One region of the Calothrix sp. UHCC 0171 genome, then DNA from elsewhere that is predicted to be linked to it. Evidence: predicted binding sites of a transcription regulator. Region 1 holds the regulator's gene; the other holds the start of a gene.
What was found. Region 1 encodes NtcA, which controls nitrogen genes in cyanobacteria. Its sites were predicted from a motif close to TNTGTANNNNNNNNTACANA; they were not measured.

Region 1 (10,571 bases):
TATGTCCCAGGAACTAGTGTTTTCACTGCTGGTTTGTCGGCTAATTGTGTTGGAGATGTTTGAGATACGGGAGTTACTATAACTGGTGCTGCCACATTAGTAGTCGGAGTTACAGTTGGAGATATACTCGCCGCATTATTAATGCTAGGATTATTTGAATTTGTTTCTGCACAACCTGTAAGCGATAAAAGAGCAATTAAAGCGGCACTGGGTAAAAATAGATTTTTTTTCATAATTTTGATGTTTTTTGCGAGATTTTCATCTAATTTTAGTCTAGATATTAAGTAAGTGGAAAAACTTATATCATGTAACAAAAAGTTAACTAAATTTAACCAATAAATTATTTCTAAACCAAGACCAAATTATCACGATGTACAATTGTTTCTACACCTGCATAACCTAAAATTTCGCAAATATCTCGCGAATGTCGTCCGCGAATCTTTTGTAATTCTTCACTACTATAATTCACTAAACCCCGCGCAATTTCATTTCCTTGACTATCAAAAATACCTACCGCTTCTTGGGTATCAAATTCACCTTCAACTAATATAATTCCCGCAGCTAACAAAGATTTGCCACCATCAGAAATTGCGATCGCAGCGCCATTATCCAAGTACAATTTACCTACAGGAACCAAACCATAGGCTATCCAACGTTTGCGTGCAGATGTTGGTTCGGGTTGAGGTGCAAAGTGAGTACCTAAAGGTTCCCCGTTGATGATTTTTTCGATATTGCGGGGATATTTACCCTCAGTAATGACGGTGCGAACTCCAGCAGCCACAGCAATGCGAGCGGCAGATATTTTTGTCATCATTCCCCCAGTTCCCCACTGCGAACCCTGGGAACCTGTTTGTACTTGCATTTCTGCAAGTTCCTTGATGCTACTGACTAGGGTGATGGGTTTGGCATCGGGAACAGAACGTGGGTCTGCGGAGTACAATCGGTCTACATCGGTCATAAGAAATAACCAATTAGCCTCGACTAAACTGGCAACTAATGCTGAAAGTGTGTCGTTATCGCCAAATTTGAGTTCCTCGACGGCAACAGTATCATTTTCGTTGACAATCGGGATGACACCCAGTTCAAGTAATTCCCGAAAGGTATTGTAAACATTCAAATAGTGGCTGCGCTGTACCAAGTCACTACGAGTCAACAATACTTGGGCGATGGGTTGTTGTAGGGTTGTAAATAAATCGTCGTAAACCCGCATTAACCGCCCTTGCCCGACTGCTGCAACCGCTTGTTTGAGGGCTATATTTTTTGGACGTTCTGTTAACCCCAACCTGGCACAGCCAACTCCCACAGCTCCAGATGAAACTAAAATAATCCGATTTCCCAGTCTGCGTAGGTGGGATAGGGTTTCCGCTAATGCTGCGATCGCAGATAATGCTAGTAGTCCAGTTTCTGGTTGGGTAAGGCTGGAAGTTCCGATTTTAACAACAATAGTCTGCATTGGCGAAGTAGTAATTGCTAAGTGCTGAGTATTATAGTCAGACTACTTCTAGAAGCAGTTTGACAACAACACTTTCAATTGTGAATTTTTGTTCTCCACTTACCTAGTACAGTTTAGCTGCACGTCAGCTTATCCCCAACTGATGGATAAATTGGGGATATTGATTGAATTGATATTTCCGAATCAACCTACACCTCGGCAAATCTCGCACGTGAGCGCTCTAGTAAATAATGTACTTCTTCATCGGTGACTTGGGAAAAGTCTTCATACCTCAAGCCCACATTGTAAAAAGGTTCTGGAGTTATCACACATACAACCCCATCCACCTCAGTTTGCAACTCTTGATTAACCTCAATTGGAGCTACAGGAACAGCAACAATAATTGATTTTGGTTTTTCTTGTTGGATAATAGCGATCGCAGCACGGATTGTTGAACCTGTAGCAATACCATCATCTACAAGAATAACTGTTTTGTTTACCAAGTTTACTGGTGGAAGATTGCCGCGATAAACTCGTTCTCGATGTTGTAATTCGCGCAGTTCTCTAGCTATAACGGCATCGAGGATTGGCTGAGAAATGTGAAATTCACGAATGATATCGTCATTTACAACCATAACACCATCAGATGCGATCGCGCCCATTGCCAGTTCTTCGCTGCCCGGTACACCCAGTTTTCTCACGATACAAATATCAAGTGGCAAATTGAGTGCTATGGCAATTTCATATGCAACGGGAACACCTCCACGGGTTAAACCAATTACAATTGTCTCTGGTTTGTGAGCGTAATTTGCGAGTTTTGGCGCTAACATTTGTCCTGCATGAGTGCGATTTTTAAATATAAATGTCATATCTCTTACCTCCAATTTACTGATATGAGAGGGCTTGGTTGGCAGATGTTGGGAATTAGGATTAATGACAAGATATATCTCCCCAATATTTAGGTTATGACAATAGCTTGAGGATTTTGTGAGGAAAATATATCCTTTTTCATATCCTTGAGTTTTACCAAAAGTTGGGAATTGTACTCTATTTCTCACAACTTCCTCAAATGATTCCTCTATAAATCAAATTGAGGGTAAATATTTCCCTGGAAAATAGAGGTGTATATGTTCCAAATCCTAATTAACCCAGAACGATGCAAGTTCTACAGTGCTGGCATTTAAATTTGTCCAGAAAGGCTATTTTTCCCATCAGAATCAGGTGCGATTCCTCAAGTTATAGATGGTGAGTGCTGGGATTGCCAGAAAATCTGCAAGCATTCACGAGAAATAGGAAATTAGGTGAGTGAATAATGATGTTAGTAAAAATTCTCGTTGGTATTTGTACATTAATTGTTCTTGCCTGTGTTGCCTTAGTAATTTTGCAAATGAAAAATCGTAGTGAAGTAAATCGGATTTGGCATTCTTTGGAAACTGAACCGACAATAACCAAGTTCACTCAGGATATGGTTGTTGAATTACCACCTCCAGTACAACGCTACTTTTTACACGCAATTACCCCCGGAACTCCCTTAGCTAATTCCGTGGAGTTGAAAATGGCAGGAAATTTTAAATTGGGTGATAAATGGTTGCCTATGAAAGCATCGGAAATACTCTCAACCAGAGGATTTGTTTGGAAAGCTGCGATCGGGCAACGTCTATCTAAATTTTTTGGTGCTGATTATTACACCAATGCTCAAGGTAGAGTACAATTCTCTCTCTGGGGTATTGTACCTGTTGCAAGCGATCGCAATCCCGATACTGTCCGTTCTTCTATTGGTAGACTCGCAGGAGAACTTATCTGGTTGCCCTCAGCTTTGTTACCGCCACAGGATACCCAAAAAGCTGTTAATTGGAAAGATGTTAGTTGGAAAGCCATTGATGACAATACTATCCAAGCAAATTTTCAAATTGACAATGAGCCTATTAGCTTAACTCTAGTTATTGACTCTAATGGAAAACCCCTGAAAATATCATTTCCGCGATGGGGAAACCAAACAGAAGATGGACAGCATACCTACATTCCTTTTGGTGGGGAAATTCTTGCTGAACGAGAGTTTGCAGGGTTTACAATTCCATCACAGTTAAGTTTGGGTTGGTGGTTTGGGAGCGATTCTCCGCAGGAGACGCTTTGCGATCGCTATGCTGAGTTTTTCCACGGTACTATTGAACAAGCAGAGTTTCATTAGGAATTGGCTAACTGTTACTAAAAGTAAACTTAATTTTGCTGAAAAACTAATAAAAGTAAAGTTTTTTGTCTAACTCAATTCACCTTGATGAAATAGTGCTAACTTAATAATTGAAGCTAATAAAAAGCTTCCCTGGCAGATAAAACAGTCAAGAAAAACAAGTTAAATCTAATTAAGGAGAAAAACTGTTGCATCATCTGTCTCGTAAACTGACAACAACACCCAACTCGAAAGCTTACATTTCCTCATGAGTGTAGTCCAGAGGGGGCAATGCAACTAAATATTATCTTTCACTGCGAGTGTGAAATTAATGCTATTAGTTCATCCCTACGTGGCAAAATCAATGAGAGGAAATAACTAGGCAAGTCGTAGCTTGGGTGTTGTTGTGTTTAGATTTAAAAAATTTGCATATCTCCTCGATTTACCCATCCCCACATCAATTTTGATGATAGATATTTAGGCGAACTACATATTATCAGGTGTTGGAGGATTTGTAGTATTTCTAAAGTTTGATTCCCTCACAATATCCTCAATATTTTTCCTTAATCTCAGAAAAATAACCCCAGCAATCTCAGCATGGAAGGCTTTTGCAAATGGATTTAATCGAATTAATGGAAATTGCGGAACAGGAACGCCAATCTGATAAACCCATTCAAATTCGCTGCTGTATTGCGGCTGGTTGTATCTCTGTGAACTCCCAAGCAGTGCAACAGCAACTTGAAGCAGCTGTCACAGGCTCTGGTTTGGAAAATGAAGTCCAAGTATCTGGAGTTGGTTGCATGGGTTTGTGTTGTCAAGCTCCATTAGTACGAGTTGATACACCATCAAATCCAGAAAATCCCAGTCAGCTTTATGAGAAAGTTGCCCCCGATAATGCAGCATCAATTATTACAGCACTTCAGGGGGGAGAGACAACAGTCCAACGTGGTGATTTAACACATCCATTTTTTACCAAACAATTTGCGATCGCCCTAGAAAATACTGGCAAAATCAATCCAGAGCGAATTCAAGCCTATATTGCCGCAGGTGGTTATCAAGGGCTTTTCCAGGTACTACGGGAAATGAATCCCAGTGCAGTCGTAGATACAATCACCCGTAGTGGGTTGCGGGGACGGGGTGGTGCTGGTTATCCGACAGGAGTCAAATGGGCTACCGTTGCCAAGGCTAAAGGGGAACGGAAATTTGTCATTTGCAACGCCGATGAAGGTGATCCCGGCGCATTCATGGACAGGAGCGTACTGGAAAGTGATCCCCACCGCGTCATCGAAGGAATGATAATTGCCGCCTATGCGATCGGTGCTAGCCAAGGTTATATTTACATCCGCGCCGAATATCCCTTAGCAACCCAGCGTTTGCAAATTGCCATTAGCCAAGCCCAACAACTTGGTTTATTAGGTAGTCACATTTTTGACTCACCCTTTGATTTCAGAATTGATATTCGTGTTGGTGCAGGGGCTTATGTTTGCGGCGAAGAAACATCTTTAATGGCATCGATTGAAGGTAAACGGGGCACACCTCGTCCCCGACCTCCCTATCCGGCGGAGAGTGGTTTGTGGGGATTTCCAACTTTAATTAATAATGTCGAAACCTTTGCTAATGTGCCTTGGATTATTCGTAATGGAGCGGATGTTTTTGCCAGTATTGGTACGGAAAAAAGTAAAGGCACAAAAGTATTTTCTTTGACAGGTAATATTCGCAACATGGGCTTAATTGAAGTGCCCATGGGAACTACCTTGCGGCAAATTGTCGAGGAAATGGGGGGAGGTGTAGCCAATGGGACAGCGAAAGCAGTGCAAACGGGTGGAGCTTCTGGGGGATGTATTCCGGCATCAGCCTTTGATACTCCCGTAGATTATGAATCCTTGACTGAACTTGGTTCCATGATGGGTTCCGGTGGCATGATTGTCATGGATGAAACTATCAATATGGTGGATATTGCCAAATTTTTTATGGAATTTTGCATGGATGAATCCTGCGGGAAATGTATTCCCTGTCGAGTGGGAACGGTACAATTGTATCAATTGTTGAGCAAGATTCGGGAAGGACAAGCGTCAATGCCTGATTTGGACTTGCTAGAAGAATTATCTGACATGGTGAAGTATACGAGTTTGTGTGGTTTGGGACAATCTGCACCCAATCCGGTGTTTAGCACTTTGCGATATTTTCGGGATGAGTATTTGGCATTGCTCCGTTCGTAAAAGGGCAAAAAAGTATGACATTTAACAGCATGGTTGCATTATTTATTGCCATGCTAATTCTGGCTGCTATTCCTAGTGTCAGTGTCTTGACTGTCTCCACCAGATCAGCAACATCTGGATTTATTCATGGTGTTTTCACAACCATAGGCATATTAGTTGGTGACATTTTTTTCATCATCATAGCCATTTGGGGCTTATCATTTCTAGCTGAAACAATGGGAAGTCTATTTGTCCTGAGCAAATACCTGGGTGGGATTTATTTAATTTTGCTGGGAATGGGACTATTTCGCTCAAAACCCAGGAATATAGAGATAGAGGAACTTGTGAAATCCTCTTTAGTATCAAGTTTTCTGGCAGGGCTTTTGATTACAATTGGGGATCAAAAAGCGACCTTATTTTACCTTGGTTTTTTCCCTGCTTTTATTGATATTGCTAAAATATCTTTTTTTGATACCATCATCATTATTGCAATTACAATAGTAGCCGTCGGTGGTGTCAAACTTGCTTATGCCTTTATGGCAGATAGAGCCAGATTACTGATTAGTTCTCAAATCACCAAAAAAATAAACACTGTCGCTGCTTGTGTCATGATTACGGTTGGATTATTTTTGTTGATCAAAGCTTAATTAAGTAGGGTCTGCTGAAAAACTCCACCAAGAAAATTGGGTTTTGAAATGAGAGGAGGGATAATGACATTCGGGCTGCTAGAAAGTCATTATCCCAGTTTTTCCTCCCTATTCAAATTTACAAAACACCTTTAGAGCTAGGAATTACCCCAACTCGTCGAGGATCAATTGCGATCGCCATTTGAGTTGCCCGTGCAAAAGCCTTAAATGTGGCTTCAATAATGTGGTGAGAATTAATACCATCTAGTTGCCGGATATGTAATGTCATTTGGCTATGATTCACAAGAGCCACAAAAAACTCTCGCACCAACTGAGTATCATATGTACCAACTCGCTGCGTGGGAATATTAAGACCATAACTCAAGTGCGGACGACCAGAAAAATCCAAAGCTACTTGAACCAAAGCTTCATCCAGGGGTGCGAGAAAGTTACCAAAACGAACAATCCCTTTTTTGTCGCCCAATGCTTTGTAGAGTGCTTGTCCTAAAGTAATACCGACATCTTCATTCGTGTGATGGTCATCGATATGTAAATCACCAGTGGCGCGGACATCCAAATCAATTAACCCGTGGGAAGAAATTTGGTGCAGCATATGGTCGAGAAAGGGGATACCAGTAGCTGCATGACAAACTCCGCTTCCGTCCAAATTAATGGTCACTTGTACGTCAGTTTCTCCAGTCGTACGACTTACCGATGCCATACGTGTGGGAAAACTAGATGTTTGGGGATGAGAAGAAAGGCTTTGCATAATTAATTGGCAAGTGGGAGGTGGGGGAGTAGAAGAGGTGAGAAGAGGAAAATCAGATATTTTTCCTACGTTCGCCAGGTTATATCTTTATATTTCTATAATTTTTATATTTCTATATCTCCCCTTTCCCCAAAATTTTGATTACATTCCCATGATTTCATATCCAGCATCAACATACAGCACTTGTCCAGTAATACCGCTAGATAAGTCGCTGCACAAAAATGCTGCGGTGTTACCAACTTCGGTTTGGGTAACGGTGCGACGTAGAGGAGCCACTTGTTCAACATGGTGAATCATGTCTAAAATCCCACCGACAGCACTCGACGCTAAGGTACGGATGGGACCAGCTGAGATAGCATTGACGCGGATATTATTTTGTCCGAGTTCCGAAGCAAGATAGCGAACACTACATTCGAGTCCAGCTTTAGCAACACCCATCACATTATAATTGGGGATGGCACGTACACCACCCAGATAGCTGAGGGTGACAATACTTCCACCGGCAGTCATTAATGGTTTGGCTGCGCCCGCTAACTGGATGAGGGAATATGTACTAATTTCTAGTGCTGTACGAAAACCCGATCGCGATGTTTGACTAAAATCGCCACTCAAGTCATCTTTACTAGCAAAAGCTAGGCAGTGAATCAGTATATCTAGCTTCTCCCATTTTTCACTAATTGTGGCAAACGTTGATTGAATTTGCTCTTCGTCTTGGACATTACAAGGAAGAAATAAACTAGGGTTTAGAGGTGCAACGAGTTCAGCAACTTTTTTCTCCATTTTGCCTTTGTCGTCGGGAAGGTAAGTAATTCCTAAATTTGCTCCGGCTTGATGTAATTGTTGGGCAATTCCCCAAGCGATCGAGCGGTTGTTGGCAATCCCTGTAACAAGGGCATTTTTTCCAGTTAGGTCTAGCATATGTATTCTTCAAGCAACAAAGCCACGTTACGCATAGGTGTTCTCACCTTGGAGATACGACGCTAAAAACGAACGCATTCCTTAGAGCATACTCGAATCTGAGGTATAGTTTGTCTTTATTTCATTCCTAATTTTTCTACCTAATCTGATTCTCAAGCCAGCGCCAATCGGTAATTATAGATAAATTAGGCATTATCTTAATATATGGGGATCAAAAATTCTTGGAGTTACAAGAGAGTAACTGACTTTTCCCTTGAACACTGAGTATTTAGCCTTGCTCATAAAGCATTTCTCTGACCTAGCAATAAACTCAATAGCAGATAAGTAAAAGTCTTTTCAGCAGAATCGCAGTCAGGATTCAGCTTTTGTAAACTCTAAACTAATCAGTATCTAAGTATTTAAGCTTGTCCTAATTACCCTGATAAAAGGTATAGTTTTTTATTATTTGGATTGGACTTGTCACTGATTTTTTCTGATGTGTCTTTTTTACCCCACAAACAACAAATTATTGAGACCGAATCACCAATACCTAATGACCAATTCAAAAACTACTTATTTCTTAAGATATTTTTTGGCGATCGGGGTTTTTTCTTAATAAAAGCTTCGCATAAGAGTTTTTGTAAATAGATATCAAAAAGTAGTAGCGATAAAGATCAAAAATTATGTATCATGGTGAACAAATAAACTTTGTAAAGCTTGATATAGCGAGGTTGAGTATAGGAAAGTACAAAAAGGTTGACAATGTAATATTGATTTTTCAAGTGTATTCTTAGGTAATCTGTTTTAATTTTCTGGCATTGGGTAGGGGAAGGGAGATGATCGTGACACAAGATAAAGCCCTAGCAAATGTTTTTCGTCAGATGGCGACCGGAGCGTTTCCACCTGTCGTGGAAACGTTTGAACGTAATAAGACCATCTTTTTTCCCGGCGATCCTGCTGAAAGAGTTTATTTTCTTCTCAAAGGCGCAGTAAAGCTCTCCAGGGTGTACGAAGCGGGAGAAGAAATAACGGTGGCACTACTACGGGAAAATAGTGTATTTGGCGTTTTATCCTTATTAACAGGAAATAAGTCGGACAGGTTTTACCACGCGGTTGCATTTACCCCTGTGGAGTTGCTGTCTGCACCCATTGAACAAGTCGAGCAAGCGCTAAAGGAAAATCCAGAATTGTCGATGTTGATGCTGCGGGGTCTTTCTTCGCGGATATTACAAACAGAGATGATGATTGAAACGCTAGCTCACCGCGATATGGGTTCAAGGTTAGTAAGCTTTTTATTAATTCTTTGCCGCGATTTTGGCGTTCCTTGTGCGGATGGCATCACCATTGATTTGAAACTATCGCATCAAGCCATCGCTGAGGCTATTGGTTCAACTCGTGTCACCGTGACTCGCTTGTTGGGTGACTTGCGCGAAAAGAAGATGATTTCAATCCACAAGAAAAAAATCACTGTCCACAAGCCTGTCACCTTAAGTCGCCAATTTACTTAAGCCAATCAACTTAAGCTAATTAACTTAAACCAATTAACTTAAGCCAATCAACTTAAGCCAGTTTGTGGAGAATTAGCCGGGGGAATTGAGGTGGTAAATGTTTGTATTCAATTGTCAGGCGGCTATAAGCTAGCATTAGTTAGCCAAATCCCATCTGATTTGCTTTATATAAATCCCATCAACACTGGAGGTAAATCTCTAAATTGAGTACATTCGGATATTGCCCATCTCTAATCCCCCACACAACTGGTTTAGAAGTATTAGGCTGTATCTGGAAACGTTTCGGTAGGCAACGATGACCACCGCGTACATCCTGATTACAGCAATTCTGATTTTGGGAGGCTTTATTGCCACCGTAGGCGATCGCATCGGCACACGGGTTGGCAAAAAGCGACTCTCACTTTTTAACCTGCGTCCCAAAAATACGGCAGTTGTCATCACAATTTTGACGGGTATTGGGATTTCGGCATCAACGTTAGGTATTTTGTTTCTCGCCGATGATGGATTACGAAAAGGTGTATTTGAGTTGGAAAATATCCAAAAGGATTTACGTCGCAAGCGCGAACAACTCAAAGGAGCCGAAAATCAAATCAATCTGGTGACGGGGGAACTCAACGAAGCCAAAACTCAACAAGCCGAAGCCCAAAAGCGCTTGGAGGAAACTAACAAAAACCTCCAAGATGTCAACAAAAAGCAAAAAGAAACCCAAACTGCCCTCAACCGCACAATTGATCTACAAGCGAAAACCCAAAATCAACTGCGGGGGACACAGTCGCGACTTGGGCAAGTTGTTGCCCAGTACCAACAAGCCATATCTCAGTTGCAGAGCGTCTACGACGAACGTAACAAGCTGCAACAGGAGATAGCACTGCAAAAAGCAGAAAGTCAGCGACTTTTTAATGTGGCTAAGGCAACCATCGACGAAGCCAAAAACGCCATTCAGAAACGCGATCGCGAATTGCAAAAGCGTCAAG
Region 2 (10,571 bases), on a different contig from region 1:
TTGAGATAAATCCTAATCCTCCCAACCCCAATCTCACACCAACTGCATCGCAAACCCCCACTACTCCGATAATTACTTCACCACCGCCACCTGTTCCCCCCGTTACAAGTATTCCCCCTCAAAGAGCAGCCAATCCTATTACCCCTACTACCTCTAACCCGGCTAGTATTTCTCAAAATTCCGCAGAACAAACAATCAGAAATTGGTTAACAGCAAAAAGAGATATATTTGGTTCTGAACATCATGCAGAATTAGGAGTGCAATTACTAACAGGAAAAGCGTTCCGAGATAATATCCGAAAAACAGATAATCCTGACGCTTGTATAGCGCAGGGAATTCACGAAGATAACTGCCTGAGTTCAGTTGATTGGTTGATTAGGAATAATGCTTATTACAGCTATGGAGTGCAGAAAATAGAACAAATTAGAAATTTCTCTGCTAGTGGTGATAATGCCACCATTGAAGTTGATGTAACTGAAGAGAGAACACTATATAAAAATGGCAAAATTGACCGAGATAATACAGCATTTAAAACTTCAAGAGTACGTTATTCTTTGGTATATGAAAATGGATTGGTGAAAATATCTGACTACAAAACTCTGAATTAAATTCGGTTTTAAGTAGATATTGCACACCAATTTAAGTTTTGCTTTTTAATATTTTACTTACTGCTAGCAAGGATAAAACAGTGGACCAGCGATCGCAACAACAATCATCAGATAGTCGTGACCAAAAGCTTGCAGAGCTTGAACGTAGATTAACACAAGCAAATCAAGTTATAGCTAATTTACAACAACAGAACTTAGCTTTGAAAAAACAATTTCAAAATCAGGAATCAGAACAAGAGATAATTCAAAATTCACAGTTATCTGTAGGTGTTAGTCCAACAAAACAAAAAAAATCTCGAACAAATTATTTAGAACCCAGAATTATAACTAACCAAAAGAAAATTCCTAAACAGAAAAATAAACTACAACATCTACACTTTTATGGATTAGTTACTTTAGTTGTCATTCTGATAGTTGGTATATTTACTGTTAGTCATTTAATGACATATAAAAAATCTTCTAAATCATCAAAAATAAATAATATTTTTGCCCAAACTAGATCAATTAAAATATCACCACCTCCACCACAAGTATCTCCCAATTCAGGATTAAAAGTTACAAATACTCCGGTAGAAATTTCAGCACATCCCCCCCTATTTTCCCAACCTATAGCTGTATTACCAACTATTAATTCAGACTTTATCTATAATCTTGTTGAACCTCCACTTCAAAAAAATTCAAAATTACAAGTAATTGTTGATGATTTAGTTCAACTAGTAAAATCTTATAATCTTTCAACTGAAAATTTATCAATTACACTCATCGATTTAAATCAAAATACAATTGCTGGTTATCAACAAGAAACTCCTCGCTTTCCTGCTAGTGTCGCTAAATTATTTTGGTTAGTTATTTTACAAGCTAAAATTCAAAGCGGTTCTATTGTTCCAGATTCAGCCATAAATTCAGAGATCGATCAAATGATTACTCAATCAGATAATGATGCTACAAGTAAAATTATTGACCGCATTACAAATGCACCAACACGAGAAAAATTAGCAAAAATAGAATATCAAGATTGGAAAGCCAAACGAGATTCATTAAATACTTTTTTCACTAAAGCAGGATATAAAAATATTAATATCAACCAAAAAACTTTTCCCATACCACATCATTACAGTAAAAATATTTCCGAACCTCAAGGAAGTGATTTACAAATTCGTGGCGATAATCCTAAGAAACCGATACGTAATAAACTAACATCATTTGCTGCTAGTAGATTGATGTATGAAATAGCTAGCGAACAAGCAGTTTCACCCGAATCTAGTAAGGTAATGAAGACTTTGTTAGCCAGAGATTTACAACTTTGGCAAAAGCAGCCATTAAATCCTGAAGAGTTTCACCCAGTTAAGAATTTTCTTGGTGAGTATTTACCTGCAAATAAAGTTAGGTTTATTTCTAAGGCAGGTTGGACGACAAATTCAAGAGGAGAAGTTGCTTATATAGAGACACATGATGGTAAGGCTAAATATGTAATTGCAGTATTTGGAGATGATTCAGGTTATGCAAAAAGTCGGGATATTTTCCCTAAGTTGTCATATGCAGTGTTTCAAAAAATGACTAAACAATAAATTGAGCCTAAGCCTAACTTAATTCTTAAGTTGTAGATTTGTAGAGTGTGCGATCGCTATAATAAATCATGAAGCGTAATGAAATCATCACATTTGCGATCGCATATAAATCTAAATTTCAGATATCGTCTCGATTTTATCTTGATTATTCTCAGATGCGATTAAATAAACATGCATTTAGTTACCATTTAAATAAAAAAAAAGACCAAAAATTAATTTTATTTTTACATGGGTTTTTGGGCGATCGCCACGAATTCAACCCTATTATTGCGTCGCTAAATCAAGATTATTCCTACCTGACAATAGATATACCGGGACATGGTAAGACTCAAGTTTTAGGTGGTGAAGAATATTATAATATGTCGAATATAGCAGCAGGAATCATCAATTTATTGGATGAATTACACATAAATAAATGTGGCTTATTCGGCTATTCAATGGGTGGAAGATTAGCTTTATATCTTGCCATATATTATCCTGAAAGATTTTCTAAACTTATTTTGGAATCAGCTTCTCCTGGATTAGAAAGTCAAATGGAAAGAAACGAAAGAATCAAAAAAGATACTGGAATTGCCAGAAAATTAGAACGAATCAATACACAGGAAGATTTTACCAATTTTTTAGTCACCTGGTACAGTCAAGCAATTTTTGGAAACATCAAAAACCATCCTGGATTTGAGCAATTAATCAGTAACCGTCTACGAAACAATCCTCAAGAATTAGCAAAATCTTTACGCTTCATGGGAACCGGATGTCAGCCTTCACTTTGGGAAAAGCTGAGACAAAATCAAATACCTACACTTTTATTAGCTGGTGAAGACGATCCAAAATTTATAGGTATTAACCAAAAGATGCAGAATATTTGTAGATTTTGCCAACTCACAATCATTCCCAAGGCAGCCCATAATACTCATTTAGAAAATACAGACGAATTTATGCAAGCTATTATTTCCTTCGTTTAAATTCATTGACTTTATTAAACCTAATTTATATCCCTGATCGAGGTTATATATAAAGCAAAGCTTAAGACCAAAGAAACCCGGTTTCTTGGATTTAAGTATCGAGCATCATCTGACTTTTCGATGAGAAACCGGGTTTCCCCTTGCGTGGCTATCTTTAATATTTATGTTATAAATGGTCTCATATTAACTGCAACTAATCAGTTATCATCAATTCTTCTCGTCATCTCCGCGTCTCCCCATCGACTTTCTCATTAACTATTAACCTTATTTGTCGCTTTCAACTCATCTTGCAACATTTTCTGATAAATACTTGGTAGATAACGACTCATCGAATTAGTTTCAATTCCGTATCCCAAACTTGTCCAAGTCGGAGAAAGTAACTTTAAAACATTATTTAACTTACCTTGACGCAGTAATTGAGTAATATCAGTTCCCCAAACTTGCGAGTCACTCAACCACCGATAAACTACGACATCTTGATACTCAGCCTCAAAGCTATAAGAAGACCACAGCATAAATTGTGAGGGTTTGGGGTGATAGCGAGACGCAATCTGCTTCCAAGTCGTATTAATAACTTGATATCTTCCAGCTGCCGTTGAACAATTTCCTTTATTTGGACCATTAACAATAGTGACGCAAACTTCAGGATGGCGACTCAAATCATTGACATGTTTTCCACCATATAAAACCGAATAGGGACGGTTAGTATTGGCTTCGCTGGCGGAAATAGTTCGCATCAATGCACGTACATAAGGGTCTCCCCCTTTCATCACCAAAGGTGGTTGTTTTTGACTATATATGGGTTCCCTAGTTTGAGACCATCGCAAATCACCTGTTATTAGCCACTGGATTAAGCACACAAACCCAAGTAGAGCGATTAGCGGCGCAATGAGTTTTTCAACCCCTTTTGTTTCAAGCTTTTTCAGAGTCCGGCTCCTTAATATCTAACACTCTAACCATCAAAAACTTGATACTCTTCAGTTTTCGCAAAGCGACAACTAAGAGATACCAAGAGATTCTTGCTCAAGTTTCATCCTAACTAATAGCAACAATTTCTACTACTCAAATTCCATTAAATGAATATCAGTGTTTTTAATAAATTGGAGTGTGATTATATACTCATTTAATTTACGCATTAACAATCTATACCAGTATTGGGCACGGTATTAAATGCTTCTTGCTGCGACAATTACAGTAACTTCACTAGTTCTATTTTTCTGACATTAAGATAAGTGATTTTACATAATTAAAAGAAGTTTATTAGAGGAAAAACAGAATTATGAATTACTTATATGTAACTATTATATTGCGTAATTTTACTGTCAGTTTGAGTAATTAACGTATGTATTAAAGGGCATTCTCGTCAGAGTGCAAGAAAGTAATAGTTACAAAATTTACTATTTATTGAGAAAGTTTATGACTTTGTTTACTAGCTTACGTTTTTTACTCCCAATTAGCTTGGGAATATTATTTACTGTGGTGGAAGTTGTTTATCCCAGAGTGGTAAATGCAATGCAAGCTACTTCTGTAAGTTCTTCACAACCAGTTCAAGACAAAGAAATTTTTAATAATGGTTCTCCTGATTTAATCTCTGGGAGAGAAGCCACTGTATGGATACAAGCGGAAGATTTTGTCATTAAGGAAAATACTATTTTAAATAGTATTAAATTTTGGACAGTAGAATCACCCGAATCTATTTGGGATGGAACTATTGAATATTCATTATTTTACGATCGCGATGGCACACCAGATACTCAACCTTTTATTTCTGGTTATGGTGTTGATATTTTCAAAAAATCTACAGGTCGGGCTTTATATGGTTATTACAATGAGTTTGCTTATACTTTTGATTTAGCAACTCCGGTTAATTTACTTGCAAATAATAAATATTGGTTAGGTTTACATTTATCCTCAAATTTTGAGCTAGATGGGATTTATTGGGAGACTACAAGCGGCGGTTTTGGGCTTCCTGGCATCAGCGCTTATGAAGGAGATACTCATAATTGGTCGAGAGAATATAGTGAACCAGTGGAACGTGCATTTGTATTAATGACGAAATCCCATGGTGATAGTCGCTCAATTCCCGAACCATCAATGATTTTGGGCACTGTAATTGTTGCGGGTACAATACTCCGTCGTCAGATGAAAAAACATGAAAAAGATAGCGATTAATATCTAAGTGGTGTTTAATTTTGATTATTATTTATGCAAAAAAAATTCTACTGGTTGGAATCAAAATTAGAAAGACTAATGAATGCGATCGCATGATTGTATAGTCGCGACTCACTCATTAGCCTGATTCTGAAACTATGTCATTAAACTTTAGCCAACTCAGGCGCAGGACGCTTACTATTACGAATTGCATTAATTGCTTCAGCATAGTCGGGTGCATTATAAACCGCAGAACCCGCTACAATCGCATTTGCGCCAGCTTCTAATACTTGCCAAGTATTATTTGCCTTTAAACCACCATCAACCTCAATCCAAGGGTCTAAACCCCGTTCATCACACATTTGACGCAACTTTTGAATTTTTGGCACCATCGTGGGAATAAAGCTTTGTCCCCCAAAACCAGGGTTAACGCTCATAATCAAAACTAAATCACAAAGGTCGAGAACATGCTCAATCAAAGTCAAAGGTGTGGAAGGATTGAGTACAACACCTGCTTGTTTCCCAAGCTCTTTAATTAACCCAAGTGTGCGGTGTAAGTGGGGTGAAGCATTATGCTCACAATGGACTGAGATAATATCAGCACCAGCCTTGGCAAAATCTGCAACGTATTTTTCTGGTTCCACAATCATTAAGTGGACATCTAGTGGCTTTTTCGTCACTGGACGAATTGCATCTACTACCAAAGGACCAATGGTTATATTAGGAACAAAGCGACCGTCCATTACATCGACGTGAATCCAGTCAGCACCAGCTTCGTCAACGGCACGAACTTCTTCTCCTAAACGGCTAAAGTTAGCCGATAAAATTGATGGAGAAATGACAATGGGTTTCTTTGATTGAGTGTAGGTCATGGCTGGTGGGTCTAGACGCGGTTTAATTCTGTATGCATTGTAACAAAACTATGAGAAAATCTCATCCTAATTCCATCCTACATGGGAAAGGGGAAAGGGAAAAGGGGAAAGAGTTATTCTAAATTCTTAATACCTAAAACTAATGATTAATAACTACCAATAACCTATTGACAAAATGACAAAAAAACAAACTTGGATTATTTTTGGCTTGAGTGCTGCTTGTTTGACTACTCCGGTGCTGGCTTTAACTTTTAGCAGTTCAATTGATAGTTTGGGTATTGATGCTCTGAAGTTGCACAAACCTCCTTACAACTTGACTGGACGAAAAATTGCAATTGGTCAGGTAGAAATTGGCAGACCAGGGAAATTTGGGGTTGATAAAGCTGTTTCTAATAACCATGCATTGTCTTTGGTGGCAGTCTTCTTGCGAAATACTCCGGCAAAGTCAAATAGTGGTGTTGATCCACATGCACATAATGTTGCGGGTGTGATGGTGAGTAAAGATAAAGCATTCCCCGGAGTGGCACCGAATGCACGTTTGTATTCTGCGGCGGTAGGTGCGACTAAAAGTCAAGGACAACCAGAAGAATGTTTAACCGCGCAGCATATTGCCACGCAAAACGGTGGAGATGTGCGGGCGATAAATTTTAGCTTTGGCGAACCTTTGAACCGTGATCCCCGACCGGATGCGGTGTTAGATGGGAATGCCTTGTTAACAATGTGTGTTGATTGGTCAAGTCGGGTACATGATGTTTTATATGCGATCGCAGGTAATCAAGGTAAGGGTGGTATTCCTATTCCCACTGATAATTACAATGCGATGAATGTGGCGTTTTCTTCCCGTCGTGAACAAGTTTTTAACAAAGTTGATGTTTCTAACTTAGCTGCTGCCAATGAAGGTGCCGCAGCCCGATTGGCAGGTAAAGAAATTAACCTCGGTGCGCGTCGTTCAGTGAATATTCTCTCTCCTGGTAGTAATATCAGAATGTTGAATCCTGATGGTAAGGTAAATAAAGTTACGGGTACTAGTTTTGCAGCACCACATTTAACTGGAACGGTTGCTTTGTTACAAGAATTTGGTGATCGAGAATTAAAAAACAAAAAAAATAACTGGAGTCATGCTTCTCGTCGCCATGAAGTCATGAAGGCTGTTTTGTTGAACTCGACTGATAAGTTGAAAGATAAGGGTGACGGTTTGCGGTTAGGCATGACACGGACAATTATTGACAAGCAAAATTTAGACTGGTTAGCATCTGATGCCTATCAAAACCCGAAAATTCCCCTTCATGCCCAAATGGGTGCGGGACATTTGAATGCGTCGCGGGCTTTACAACAATTTAGCGCTGGGCAATGGCAACCCAATCAACCTGTAGCGGCTTTAGGTTGGGACTATAACACCGTTGCCGCTAATGCATTTGTTGATTATGTATTAGCAAAACCATTAAAAGCAAATAGCTTTGTGGCGGTGACATTAACTTGGGATAGATTAGTCGAACTCGAAGATAAAAATAATAATCAGATGTATGAAGAAGGGGAAAATTTTCGCGATCGCGGTTTAAATAATCTTGATTTATACTTAGTTCAAGAAAATGGTTCTACCGTTGCTAATTGTGCTTCGATTAGTGAAGTTGATAGCGTCGAACATGTTTTTTGTCCCGTTCCCGTAGCTGGTGCATATAAAATCCGTGTCCAATACAAGCAACAAGTCAACGAACCTAAGCAAGCATATGCACTAGCTTGGTGGACTGTTCCAGTCAACTAGAACCAAGAAAATTATTAGTTTGATAATTCTTCTCCGCTCTCAGCACAGCAACAAAAGCATCATTACTAGTGAATGGTAAATGGTACTGTCGAGAAAGAAGAGGAAAAGGGGAAAGGAAACTAAAAGATAAAAACTAAAGATAATTTTTTACCTTTTCCACTCCCCTACTCAACAGTTCTTTACTCTTCCAAATCTTCGTCTTCCTCTTCTTCCTCATCTTCGGCTGTCTTGCGTACCGAATTAGCGGAGACAACTGCACCCATTTCCAGTTTTTCACGGACGAGTTTCTTGATTTGTTCAATCAAATCAGGCTTTTCTTCCATGTATTTAATCGCATTATCACGCCCTTGAGAGATATTCTCACCGTTGTAGCTATACCAAGCACCTTTACGGCTCAAAATACCTGTTTCTTCTGCCAAATCCACTAAACAGCCAATAGTCGAAATACCTTTACCAAAAATAATGTCAAATTCGGCGATTCTAAAAGGCGGTGCAACTTTGTTTTTGGCAACTTTGACTTTAACTCTGTTACCAAACTCCTCAGTACCTTTCTTCAAGGTTTGAATGCGACGAATATCTAAACGAACCGACGCATAATACTTCAAAGCATTACCACCAGTAGTTGTTTCTGGATTCCCGTAGGTGACACCGATTTTCTGACGCAACTGGTTAATAAAAATCACAGTACATCCAGATTTACCAATATTACCAGTAATTTTACGTAGAGCTTGGCTCATTAACCGCGCCTGCAAACCAACGTGTGCATCGCCCATTTCCCCTTCGATTTCCGCACGGGGGACTAATGCTGCTACTGAATCAATCACGACAATATCAACTGCCGCAGAACGTACCAATTGGTCAACAATTTCTAAGGCTGCTTCCCCAGTATCTGGTTGAGAAACCAGTAAATTCTCGATATCAACACCCAAACAACCCGCATATACAGGGTCTAATGCGTGTTCCGCATCCACATAAGCTGCAATGCCACCTTCCTTTTGTACTTCCGCAACCGCATGTAAGGCTACTGTTGTTTTACCAGAACTCTCTGGTCCATAAATCTCAATCACACGTCCTTTAGGCAAGCCACCTCCCAACGCCAAGTCCAGAGTTAGGGCACCACTGGAAATGGTTTCTACCCTCATCCTGCTGGCATCACCCAAGCGCATAATCGTACCTTTCCCAAAAGTCTTCTCAATTTGGTTGAGTACGACACCAAGGGCTTTTTGCTTGGCAGCATTATTATTATCTGCGGTATTTGCAGCCATTTTTGCCTCTTTTTTACCATTTCCATCTGCGGTGTTTACAGCCATTTTTGCCTCTTTCTCACCTGTAAATATATTAGTTATTGATTTGCTGGGAGTATAGAATCTGAGATTTTACTAGAACAGATATACTATTCTACGTCAGAAAAATTAAAAATGGGACATCTCCAACAAAAAACGTCACAATATTTCCGGGGAAGCAGAGTAGATTTAGGGAAAGTAGGTCAGCACAGTTAAATATCAAACCCCTTGCCAAATCTCTTTGATAACAGGAAAGCTTTGATTATCCTTACCGATTAAGAAGAGGTAGGGCTAATTTTGTCTGAATTTTGTGCTTCTATGATTTAAATTTGCTACATCTGATTCTAGCCAGATTAGGTAGAAAATCCAATACTCAATCGAGAAATTGAGATTTGAGTCAAGCTAAAATTCTGCTCTAGCCCGAAGTGCGGGATTCGGGAAAATTGCTTGGAATCCTGTTTGTCGATCGCTGGGAGCCTCAGGACCAGTATCCCACAAACTTTCATAGTAGAAGAATGCGACACCCAAACCACGTTGTTGTGCGGCTCGAACCTGCGATTGCACTTGTTGAATTGGAACTCGCCGAGTTCGTAATCCAGCCATAATACCTATGCCTGTAGGTATTGATTGCTGTGTTTCTAAAATTTCGGGACGGGTAAGTTTAGCACTAAATGCTTGCAAGTCGTCACGATATACCTGCATAACTAACTCATCGACAATTCCTAAACGTACCCAGTTCAACCAATCTTGGAGTTGAAATTTATAGGCGAAATCGTAGTAATTGGGGGAAACAGAGAAAATCGCATTTGGTTTTCTGGCTTTTACAGCTTGGTTTAACTGCACCATGAATGCTGTAATTTTATCAGCACGCCAACGTATCCAAGCTTGGTCTTGGGGATTTGTTGGGGCTGGTCTGCCAGTTTCTTGAGTGTACAATGCCAGGGTATAGCGATCGAAGCCAAAATCCTGGGGCAAGCTCATATGGTCGTCAAATTGGATACCATCAGCATCGTATTTAGTGACGACTTCTAAGACTAAGTCACTGATAAACTTTTGTACTTCTGGGTGGAACGGATTGAGCCATGCAACCTCACCCGCAGCACTAATTGATGTTTTCGTTCCGTCGCGTTTTTGCGTGAGCCAGTTGGGGTGATTTAAAGCTAGCTCAGAGGTTTCCGGAGCCATGAAACCAAATTCAAACCAGGGAATTGCTAGCAACCCTTGACGATGGGACTGGTTAATCACATCCGCAATAATATCTTGTCCTTCTGTGCCTCTATATATAAAAGGCTGGATGTTTCGTCCTTGTGCCACCGCACTGGGATACATAACGTAACCCGAATTGTAGATGACAGGGTAAACTGT

Region 2: the regulator NtcA is predicted to act here: its motif matches at 6,189-6,208, upstream of rpe (ribulose-phosphate 3-epimerase).

Annotation. Positions count from the first base shown of each region.
Region 1 covers NZ_JAYGHN010000018.1:111,946-122,516, reverse strand. The annotation lists gene VB733_RS15420 (hypothetical protein) at 1-233, opposite strand, end outside; gene proB (glutamate 5-kinase) at 347-1,453, opposite strand; gene VB733_RS15410 (phosphoribosyltransferase) at 1,642-2,301, opposite strand; gene VB733_RS15405 (DUF6920 family protein) at 2,745-3,620, shown strand; gene nuoF (NADH-quinone oxidoreductase subunit NuoF) at 4,214-5,818, shown strand; gene VB733_RS15395 (LysE family translocator) at 5,833-6,444, shown strand; gene hisB (imidazoleglycerol-phosphate dehydratase HisB) at 6,563-7,192, opposite strand; gene fabI (enoyl-ACP reductase FabI) at 7,334-8,110, opposite strand; gene ntcA (global nitrogen regulator NtcA) at 8,926-9,597, shown strand; gene VB733_RS15375 (DUF3084 domain-containing protein) at 9,893-10,571, shown strand, end outside.
Region 2 covers NZ_JAYGHN010000008.1:126,869-137,439, reverse strand. The annotation lists gene VB733_RS08965 (protein kinase domain-containing protein) at 1-608, shown strand, start outside; gene VB733_RS08960 (serine hydrolase) at 689-2,176, shown strand; gene menH (2-succinyl-6-hydroxy-2,4-cyclohexadiene-1-carboxylate synthase) at 2,245-3,138, shown strand; gene VB733_RS08950 (glycoside hydrolase) at 3,390-4,082, opposite strand; gene VB733_RS08945 (PEP-CTERM sorting domain-containing protein) at 4,555-5,310, shown strand; gene rpe (ribulose-phosphate 3-epimerase) at 5,454-6,161, opposite strand; gene VB733_RS08935 (S8 family serine peptidase) at 6,337-7,923, shown strand; gene recA (recombinase RecA) at 8,103-9,188, opposite strand; gene VB733_RS08925 (glycoside hydrolase family 10 protein) at 9,609-10,571, opposite strand, start outside.